2 regions of the Peribacillus sp. FSL M8-0224 genome follow, and region 1 is predicted to be linked to the other one. Evidence: riboswitches for the same ligand, from Rfam matches in the RefSeq annotation. Region 1 holds a riboswitch; the other holds the start of a gene.
The links. Region 1 has a riboswitch for S-adenosylmethionine ahead of MKX49_RS12915 (bifunctional homocysteine S-methyltransferase/methylenetetrahydrofolate reductase). Riboswitches for the same ligand answer to the same signal wherever they lie in the genome.
Positions count from the first base shown of each region.

Region 2: it holds a riboswitch for S-adenosylmethionine, as region 1 does, so the genes downstream of both, mmuP (S-methylmethionine permease) here and MKX49_RS12915 (bifunctional homocysteine S-methyltransferase/methylenetetrahydrofolate reductase) in region 1, are expected to answer to the same signal.

Region 1 is NZ_JBBOOJ010000001.1:2,712,937-2,718,539, forward strand. Features, by position in the region: gene metH (methionine synthase) at 1-1,395, opposite strand, end outside; gene MKX49_RS12915 (bifunctional homocysteine S-methyltransferase/methylenetetrahydrofolate reductase) at 1,388-3,235, opposite strand; SAM riboswitch class I at 3,339-3,437, opposite strand; gene MKX49_RS12920 (MOSC domain-containing protein) at 3,549-4,199, opposite strand; gene ku (non-homologous end joining protein Ku) at 4,693-5,535, opposite strand.
Region 2 is NZ_JBBOOJ010000001.1:2,562,328-2,567,930, forward strand. Features, by position in the region: gene MKX49_RS12235 (helix-turn-helix domain-containing protein) at 1-39, shown strand, start outside; gene MKX49_RS12240 (hypothetical protein) at 510-677, opposite strand; gene mmuM (homocysteine S-methyltransferase) at 987-1,949, opposite strand; gene mmuP (S-methylmethionine permease) at 1,939-3,333, opposite strand; SAM riboswitch class I at 3,417-3,519, opposite strand; gene MKX49_RS12255 (flavin reductase family protein) at 3,704-4,312, opposite strand; gene MKX49_RS12260 (alpha/beta hydrolase) at 4,331-4,939, opposite strand; gene MKX49_RS12265 (ring-cleaving dioxygenase) at 4,939-5,603, opposite strand, start outside.

The sequences.
Region 1 (5,603 bases):
AATTTCATCAATGGTTCCTACGACAACGGCAGCACCATATTGATGGACTAAGGGCACTATTTTTTCAAAGCGCTCTTCACCATCTTCAAGGTTTATGGAATTAATGATCGATTTTCCTTGTGAATGTTTTAATGCTTGTTCGAGTACGACTTCATCCGTAGTGTCGATGACCAATGGGACTTTCACTTTTTTGACGACCTCTTCTACAAATTCCTTCATGTCGCCAAGCTCATCCCCATCAGGATCAGCAAGACAGATATCAATGACATGGGCGCCTTTTTTTACCTGGTTACGTGCAATTTCGGCAGCTGGTTCGTAATGCTTTCCGCGTATCAGCTCCTTGAATTTTCGGGAACCGATAACATTCGTTCTCTCCCCTACGAATAAAGGGCGCATTGAATCATCATAAATGAGCGGCTCTATCCCTGATACGGCATGACCATGGGCAGTTTCCGTAAGTGTACGTGGCTTCATTCCTTCGAGTACCCTGGAAAGTTCTTTAATATGTTCTGGCGTGGTACCACAACATCCGCCAATGATATTGACCCATCCCTTCTCGGCAAATTGCTTCATTTTCTCTGCCAGGGAAGCAGGTGATTCATGATAGTGGCCTTCTTCATCAGGGAGCCCGGCATTCGGATAACAGCTGATGGCGCTATTTGATATATCTGCAAGTGTCCTGATATGGTCTATCATGAATTCCGGCCCTGTTGCACAATTAAGGCCGACAGCTACGGGCTTCATATGTTCAACCGATAAATAAAAAGCTTCTATGGACTGTCCGGCAAGTGTCGTGCCCATCGGTTCGATTGTTCCTGATATGATGACAGGCACATCTTTTCCCGTTTTAGCGAATGCTGCTTTGATTCCAGAAAAGGCAGCCTTGACATTAAGCATATCCTGACAGGTTTCCACCAACAGCAAGTCTACCCCGCCATCCAAGAGACCCAGTGCCTGCTCTTCATAAGAATCTGTCAAAACATCAAAAGTCGTTCCTCCCGTTACGGAAAGCGTTTTTGTAGTGGGGCCCATCGAGCCAGCTACATATCTTGGCCATTCATCATTGGAATACTTTTCACAAGCTTTAACGGCAAGCTCAGCGGAAATTTTATTTAGCTTGTAGGCAATCGTACTTATTTGGTATTCCTCAAGGACGATGCTGGTCGCTCCAAAGGTATTTGTTTCTATGATATCTGCGCCCGCCGCTAAATATTTTTCATGAATGGATTGGATGATATCCGGTTGCGTCAGTGATAAATATTCATTGCAGCCCTCGAATTGTTCCCCGCCAAAATCGTCTGCTGTCAAATTCTCCGCTTGAAGCATCGTTCCCATCGCCCCATCAAGTAGGAGAATTTTAGAATTTAACTGATCTTGAATCGCTTTTTTATTCATGTACTGCCACCTCTGATGTCTGTTTACTATCGACTTTTCTAATATATTTCGTAAGTTCCGCCGTCATTTCATAGCGAAGGAATGGAGTGATTAAATATATGCCCTTGAATTTTTCCCTAGCCGCGTCCACCAGTTCCCGCGCAATATTCACCCCTTCAATCCTTGACTTTACAGGGTCATCCCCCGCTAGAGCCATGGCCCTTCTAACATTATCAGGCAATTTGATGCCTGGGATCTCATTATGGATGAATTCGGCGTTCCGGGTGCTTGTTAAGGGCATGATACCGATGAAAATCGGGGTTTCTAGATGTTTTGTCGCTTCATATACTTCTTCGATTTGCTCCACGGAATAAATTGGCTGTGTCAAAAAGGATTGAGCACCGCAGGCAATCTTCTTTTCCATTCTTAGTACGGCTTTATCCAGATATTTCACATTGGGATTAAAAGCTGCCGCAATTTTAAAATTTGCCCGTTGCCCCAAACTTTGACCGGAATAGGAAAGACCTTCATTAAATTGTTTGACCATGCTTATCAGGTCAAAGGAAGATAAATCATAAACCGAGGTGGCACCCGGGAAGTCCCCAATTTTTGAAGGGTCTCCGGTGATGATCAATATTTCGTTTAGCCCTACCGTCTGCAGACCCATTAAATGTGACTGCAGGCCAATCAAATTTCGATCACGGCATGTTATATGCACCATCGGATTTATATTCAATTGGTTCTTCAGTAAATTAGCCAGTGCATCATTCGATATCCTTGGTGAGGCAAGTGAATTGTCCGCTAATGTAATGGAATCGACTCCTGCTTTTTTCAAAACCTCAGCACCAGTCATGAAGCTCTCTATCCCTAGCTTTTTCGGTGGATCAAGCTCAACAAGAATCGTCCGTTCCGTTTTGGCTTTTTCGTAAAGGGGAAGTTCCAATTCCCTATCGTTCACTTCAATTACTTCTATTTCACGGGATTTCGTAAATTTCTCTTTCACGGGAGCCAAACTTCCAATTGCATGCTTTACAGCTTGAATATGCAGTGGAGTCGTTCCACAGCACCCTCCTATGATCGCGGCGCCTTGCTCACGAAGTTCCAGGGCACTAGAACCGAAATATTCCGGCACAGCTTTATAAACGAGCCTCCCATCGACATAATCCGGCAGGCTGGCGTTAGGGTAAATGGCAATCGATGCTTGCTTTGGCAAACTCACTTCTTCCAAGGCCCGAATCATATGATGTGGTCCGAGGCGGCAATTTACACCAACCACATCGGCACCCAATTGCTCGAGTTTTTGAAAGGCTTCATTTAAATGGATTCCACTTTGAAGATTACCCAGTTCATGCATCGAGACATTTGCGATAATCGGCAGTCCCGTTTCATTTTTAACGATTTGCAGGACGGTTTCCAGTTCTTCCAGGTCATAAAATGTTTCCAGGAGAATCCCATCAGGATTTTCCATCAACAGACTGTATAGCTGTTCACGAAAACCCCGTTTTATCTCTTCCATGCTTAAATCCGATTTCCTGATACTCCGCTGGGCCCCTATGGTACCGAAGACGTATGCTTTTCCTTTTGCCGCTTTTTTAGCAAGAATGACTCCCTGGCGATTGATTCTGCTTACTTCATCTTCAAGTCCATACCGCTTCAATTTATTGAAATTGGCTCCGTATGTATTCGATTGAAGGATATCTGCACCAGCTTCCAGATAGGCTCGATGGATGGACTCTATTTGATCTGGGTTCGTACAGTTTAATTCCTCATAACATTGATCAATGCCATTAGAGTAAAGCAAGGTCCCCATTGCCCCTTCTCCAATCAGCATTCTTTCTTTTAATTCTTTACGAAAATTCATCATTACACCCTCTCTCAAAAACAATCCTGTTTTTGTAGTAGTCTATGAGTATGAGAGAAAAGGAAAAAAAACCTTCTCAAAGAAGAAGGTTTTTGAAACATTCTCCTCATCTATCAAGCTCTGCTTGCTGGATTTAGCACCTTTGCCTAAGCTGGTTGCTGAGGTTTCTTCGGGCCAGTCCCTCCACCTCTCTCGATAAGATCCATTTATATAATTTTCATAAGATTTCAAAATTTGATTATATTTAATTTACATTAATAATCTGTCAATTTCAATACCTGATCGACATTTTTTTCACTTTTGCAAAAATCATTCAATTTTTTGCTGCTTGAACCCTCTTCAAGATCCTTTGTTTCCAGTCTTCCGCTAACGAGTCTAGTGTAAGTAAAGCCTTAGCACCTTCCAGCCCATCCCGTTTATGAAGGATGACCTCTGCTGCGTAATGGACAGAAATTTTTTCTTGTAGACGATCTATTAGCACAATCTCGTTTTGTTTATTTATCGTTCCTTCTTGAAGTACTCTTGCAAAATAACCAGTGAAACTCGTTTTCAGCACGCGTTCCAAAAACTTAGGTTCTTGATTGAAGAAGGAAATGGTCGAACAAGGTATCCTCCCTTGGTTAATTTGAACAATCACATCGCCTATTTGATAAATATCGCCGATATACGTTGTTTCTTCCCTCATCCCCGCTATAGTTAAATTTTCACCGAATGCAGGGATATCCAGCTTTTTAGAGAATTTTTCATTCCATAATGAATAATGCTCAAATGGGTAAAAGCACAAAGCCCGATCAGGACCTCCATGGAACTTTACATTACCGACACCATCGCCGATTATGCCAGCTTTAGTCACTGTCAAATTATCCTGTGCTTGTTTATCCATGGCTGAAAAGATATCGATATTCGAAAAAATTTCATGTTTCGGCTTCCCCGCATGTAGTGATTTGATTTTTCCATTTTCCATTTTGCATCTTCCATTCATATTAAATTTATATCATCCTATATGTATAAATTATACTAAAAATCCATTTTATTCAGTACCTTTTTATATGTATATGAAATGAAAAAGCCATATGAGCAGTTAATGGGCGAAATATCATTGATTTCCAGAAAAATTCATAGGTTAGTTTCAGTAATTTAGTTGCTATTTCAGAATTAAATATGGTAGAATATGAACACAATATATAGTCGAAAACTACAACCGTTCGCCTATATGTTGATTTTCACGATTGAATTCCTCATTGTCGCTCTTTAGGGAGCGAATTTTTTTTGCTTTCATTAATATCCACTAATTCCCTGTAATTCCATTCAGTTTCTTGCATCTTGATCGACTCACCTATTTGTACTTTCCTTCCCTCCTTATCAAGTCCCTTTCATTTCCTTATTAGAAGCCTGATTCCTTGCAAAAACAAGCAGAAAGCCGAGCGACATCATCCGTCTTCCGCTCAGCTTCCTGTTTACGCTTGTTTCTTTTTTTTCGGTGCCGCTTTCTTTCGGGTCGTCTTTTTCTTTTCCGTTTCATCATGTTTTGTACGGTCTATGGATGCCTGTAATGCCTCCATTAAATCAGTTACATTGTTGGAAACTGGTTCTTTTGTTTTCGCTGTAATCGTCGTCTGTCCCGTTTTCTTTGATTCAATCAATTCTAGTAACGCGGTTCGATAGTCATCGGTGTATTTTGTCGGATCGAAAGTAGTCGTTAATTGATCTATCAATAATACGGCAGTATCGATTTCTTTTTTTACTATGGTATCATTGGCAGGGATATTCGGAACATCCGCTGTGGAGCGGACTTCATCCGGATAATGAATCGTTTCCATAACCAAGGTATTATCAACGACTCGGATTACCGCCATTTGTTCTTTGGATCGAATGATGATTTTTGCCAACCCCACCTTATTCGATTCCTTGAGGGCCTGCCTCAAAAGGGAATAAGCTTTTATCCCCCCGTCATTTGGGGACATGTAATAACTCCGGTTAAAATAAATGGGATCTATTTCTTCAATTTTAACAAAATCCACGATTTCCACGGCTTTTTCTTCGTTTTGTTTTTTCAGTTGTTCTAGTTCATTGTCTTCCAATACAACAAACTTTCCCTTTGTATACTCAAAAGCGCGGACTATATCATCCTTCCCCACTTCTTTCTCGCATACTGGACAAACCTTCTCGTATTTAATCGGTGTATGACATTCCTTATGCAACGTCCTTAAAGATATATCCTTATCCTCCGTTGCAGCATGAAGTTTGATCGGAATGTTCACCAAGCCGAATGATATGCTTCCCTTCCACATCGTATGCATATTCGTCACCTCATAACTTATTTTTGATGAGAAGAACAATTTTATTATTCCCCTTTGTTCAAAAAAAA
Region 2 (5,603 bases), 150 kb from region 1:
GAAGTGGAAATAAATCGCGATAAACAAAATGAAACATAGCAGACATTGAGTTTAAACTGGCATTTGGTTATACTGCCTGGCATGTTCATTATAACTGTAAAATACGGCGGCTTTCATCAATTAGGATAGGTCGGTTCTCCCATTTTGAAGTTGCACGTAATTATATCTGTGTTTAGAAATTTAAATTTTATTAATTATTATATAGAAGAAAGTCGGTTTTTCAAAAAATCATCCATCTTCATGTTTCTGTTGTCCTCTTTAAACTTATTCATTTTCCATCAAGGGAAGATTGATTTGAGTTTTATCTCTAATTTTCCCTCTTTATCTATTTGAAATGATAGAAAAAACATGGCAAAGATCATGGTTTCCCCCGGTGAATTAATCAAAAAAAAGAAGCAACATGAAGTAAGAGTTATGTCTTATTTCATGTGCTTCTATTATTGGAATCCTTAAAGAAATGGAAAATTGCTCAATATAATGTCTCAACGGATATGCTGCATTTCCATATATTAAGGCATCTCATCTTCTTTTTCCCGATTCTTGAAAGCTTCATGTGTGACAATATCTTCAATCTGTTCATACTGACGGCTGTGTTCCTTCTCTTCGCTAATTCTATTATTGGGTAAATTTCCTGGATGTCCTTTTTCTTTGTGATTAAAATTTTTACCACGACTCATAACTCATTCTCTCCTTTCCATTCATTGTTTGTATAGTTTTCCCAAGCACGAAAAAAATATGATTTAATTTCTGTTTTTACAGTTTTTGCAGCAGGGTTGATTCACCTGTAATTTTCAGCCGATCTTGCGCGACTTATTTCTGAAGTGCCAAAAAATTAATAATTCAAACCTTTTCAAAATTACTCGAATCTGAATAAAGAGCTCAAAAAGAACAGGAACCGTCAGATTATGACGATTCCTGTTCTTTTTGTTTATAGGTTTACCGACTACTTACAATATTTATAAAAACATTTTTAATAACAAAAAATGCTAGGAGAACGTTACCACGGAAGGTCGCCACTTTCTTGAAATGTCTGCAATATGATGAGGAGCGGTTCTGCAACATCCTCCAATTATACTTGCCCCCGCATGGTGCCAATCTTCAGATTTCACATCCAGCCTATTACATGATTCCGAACCATGCCATGTTTTAGTTTCTGGATTATATGATTCACCGGAATTGGGATAAACGATAATTGGTTTATGCGTGTTTGCACGCAACACCTGTATGGCTCCCGTGACAACTGATACAGGCGCACAGTTGATGCCAATTGCGGCAATTTGCTCACTGTCCCCAAACAATCTGGTACACTCCTCCAGCAATGTACCGTCACTTATCGCTTTTTCATTTTTCAAAGAAAAGGATAGCCAAGCATGGACTTCTGGATATTCTTTCAATAATGAATGTAATACTTTTGCTTCTTGCAAAGAAGGAATCGTTTCAAATGCTAAAATGTCAGCTCCTGCTTCAATCAAAGCTTTTATTCGTGGGCGATGAAATGCCGCTAAAGCTTCATCTGAAACACCATAGTTCCCAACATACTCTGAACCATCTGCTAGATAAGCTCCATAAGGCCCAACTGATCCAGCAACCAATGGCTTAGGTCTAATCGTTTGATATTCTTCCTTCCAAAATTCATCTCTTGCTTGTCTTGCAAGTAAAACCGTTTTCCTGATTAGATCCAATGCCTCTTTTTCTTGTATTCCGCGGAGGGCGAAACCTTCAACCGTTGCTTGATAGCTTGCCGTTATCGCACAGTCAGCACCAGCTCGAAAGTAGTCAGAGTGCACCTGGTAAATCACTTCTGGATTTTCAAGCAATACACGTGCAGACCACAGGGGATCGTCCAAATCACACCCATGACTTTCAAGCTCTGTAGCTAAAGCTCCGTCCAAAATCATGACTGAATGACCTCGTAAAATTGTTTCAATTGGGTTAATTTTATTCTTCATTGTCTATTCCTCTTTTCTTTATGGTTTGTGTCAGATAATAACTTCCATAGCAAAACAAAATAAACGGAATGCCACAATATAGTGCAATTCTTTGTGTAGGATCAAATGCAATTCCTATGCAAGAAGCAAGACATAGCATAAATGAAACGATTGGTACGAATGGATATAATGGTGTATGATAAGCCAAATCATTAACTGAGTTTCCTTCGTTTATATATCGTCTGCGAAATAGAAACTGTGACGCGCTAATACTCATCCAAACTATAACCACGGCTAGTCCAGAAATGGATACAAGCACTATATATACAGTATCCGGCGCAATAATACTCGAGAAAAGTGCTAAAACACCGCCCAGCATACTGAAAAGGACTGCATTCAAGGGAACACCCCGTTTTGTCAATTTTGCAAATATTGGTGAAATAGTTTTCTTATCTGCAAGTGACCAAAGCATCCTGGATGAGGCATATAGTCCTGAGTTTGCAGCAGACAAAATGGCAGTTAATATAACAAAGTTCATAATATCCGCTGCATATGGCACTCCAATTCGTTCTAGAACGGCAACAAAGGGGCTCTCTAATACGCTTGCATCCGAAACAGGCAATAATGCGGATAAAACAACGATGGTACCTACAAAAAAGATAATCAATCTCCATAATGTCATACGGATTGCCTTTGGAATCGTTTTTTCAGGATTCACAGTTTCTCCAGCTGCAACTCCGATCAATTCAGTTCCAGAAAATGCAAAATTCACAGCGAGCATCGTCATTAGAATGGCAAAAGCACCATTTGGAAATAAACCTGCACTTGTAACATTGGAAAATAACGGAGCTGATTGTGCGTTAATCATTGGAATGAAACCTACCATTGCCGCAGCTCCCAGAATAATGAATATCACAATAGCAAATACTTTAATAGACGCAAACCAGAATTCGGATTCAGCGAAAAACTTAACGGTCCACGCATTTAATGCCAAGACCAAAATGGCAAATAGAGCACTCCATATCCAGACACTGATTGATGGAAACCATCGCTGCATCAACAATCCTGCAGCCGTGAATTCCGAACCTAGTGCAACAGTCCAGGTTAGCCAATACAACCAGGCTACTGTATACCCTGTCCCTGGTCCGATGTATTTGGCTGCGTAACTATGAAACGCACCTGTCTCGGGCATATGCACTGACAGTTCACCTAGACATAGCATGACTAGATAAACCACTAATGCACCAATCAGATACGAAAGGATGGTTCCGAACGGGCCAGCCTGTTGAATCGTATAACCCGAACTTAAGAATAAACCAGTTCCAATCACCCCGCCAAGCGATAGCATTATGATATGCCGTGCTTGCATTTGCCTTTGAAAATCATGCTTCCTTTTGTTTTCCATTCTAACTCTCCTTAATCTTGCATCCAGAAAAAACGAAAACGCACTCTAAAAAAGAGTGCGTTACTGACAAATAAACACGTACGGTCTTATCTATCAAGGTTTCACCCCCTGGAATTAGCACAGTGTCTTTGTAGACCTGTTGCTGAGGTTTCATAGGGCCAGTCCCTCCACCTCTCTGGATAAGAAATTATTTTTTTATAACTTTATCAAGCTATGAAAAAATTGTCAAGTTTTGTTTCGGAATGTAATGACTTCCTTTTAAATGCTAACGATCATGGCTGGGGCATTAATATTAAATTGTTTTTGGAACAAGCGCTAAGCGTATTATAATGGCAAATAAAACTAACCGGGGTCATGTTGGTCTTTTTCCTTAAGGACGTTCTATTTCAAATAATTCCCCTAGTCTTGTATAAGTATGACCGGCTAATCTCGCTACAGGTTTTAGCCCATTCGGGTCAATACGGCCATTATGATATATATCTTGCTCTATATGATAGCAGACTATTTTCCCTATCAGTAAATCACAACCAGGTTCATTCTTGGAACCTGCCAATGGAATCGATTGCTCTAATGTACATTCAAAACGCACCTTCGCTTCTTCCAATCCTGGTACGGATACCCTATCACTAACTGCCAGATTGAAGTTAGTAAGACCCAATTCACTTTCTTCAGATGGGAGTTCCTTTGCCGTTCGATTTGCATCTGCAACATTATTTTCGTCAGTGATATGAACAACGAACTCACCTGTTTGAATTGCATTTCGGGCTGTATCCTTTGAAACTCCTTCTTTCCGTTGAACAGAAATGGAAATCATCGGAGGATTTGAACTGACTATGTTAAAAAAGCTGAACGGCGCTATATTGATTGTACCGGTTTCGGATTGTGTCGTAACCAGCGCTACAGGTCTCGGTATAATGCTTCCAGTCAAAAACTTATAATTATCCCGTTCAGTCAGACTTTCAGGATTAACAGAAATCATCTTCATTCCCTCTCATTCTTATAAAAAGTTCTTTTGAAACCATAAACCTGCTGCATCAACCTCTGAACGTGTCAACTGATGACCGTAATTTTCCCACTGAACTTCAACTGTAGCGCCAGCTTGCTGTAAAAGTTGATTAAGTTCATCAGTTTCTTCTGCCGGGCAAATCGGATCGTTTTTACCTGCAGCTATAAATACAGGTATATCTGAAAGGGACGGCAAAGCGATCCCTCGTCTTGGAACCATTGGATGATGAAGAATCGCTCCTTGTAATGCCCCCTCGTAATGGAACAGCAAACTTGCCGCTATATTTGCACCATTGGAATAACCTAATGCCACCACTCTGTCACGGTCGAAGTCATATTTTCCGGACGCTGATTCCAAGAAGTCATAAAGCTCCTTCGTCCGGAAGATCAAATCCTCTTCATCAAAAACCCCTTCAGCTAACCGTCGGAAATAACGGGGCATTCCATTTTCAAGTACATTTCCCCGTACGCTCAGTACGGATGAACCCGGTGAAACCATTTCGGATAATGGCAAGAGATCTGTTTCCGTTCCTCCAGTGCCATGTAACAGCAGTAGTAACGGAGCTTCTGGATTACTTCCTTTTTGAAAAATATGTTTCATCATTTATCCTCCTCTAGTACTCTCGGCACTGCCGGCAGTAACGTTTTTTCCATAACTTCCCGTTTTTCTTCCAACCATGGCGGCAGCATTAATTTACTGCCCATCGTTTCCTTCGTTTCATCATGAGCAAAGCCAGGTGGATCTGTGGCAACTTCAAAGAGTATGCCTCCATCTTCCCTGAAATAAATCGCATCGAAGTATTGTCGGTCTGTAAAGGGTGTCACACCATAGCCATGGTTACCGATATGCTCCCTCCATTCTTTATGATCTTCATTATCGCTTGCACGCCATGCAATGTGATGGACAGTTCCCACTCCGATTTTACCGTTTGGTAAAACCGTTTTTTTAACATCGATTAAATTCCCGATATCAGATGTGGATTTGAAGCGGATGAAATCGCCCTCTTCCCCAATCTTCTGCAGGCCCATCACTTCCTCTAATAGCTCCATCGTTTTGATCGGTTTTGACGTCAATAATACAGCTCCGCCGAATCCCTTGACCGCCTTATCAGCTGGTACACCGCCGAATGACCACTCGCTATTTTTACCTTCTTTACGCTCAACCAGTTCAAGTTGCAAACCATGTGGGTCTTGGAATTCAAGATATTCCTCACCGAAACGTGAAACCTTTTCAAAGTCTATATTAAATTTACCCAAACGCTTTT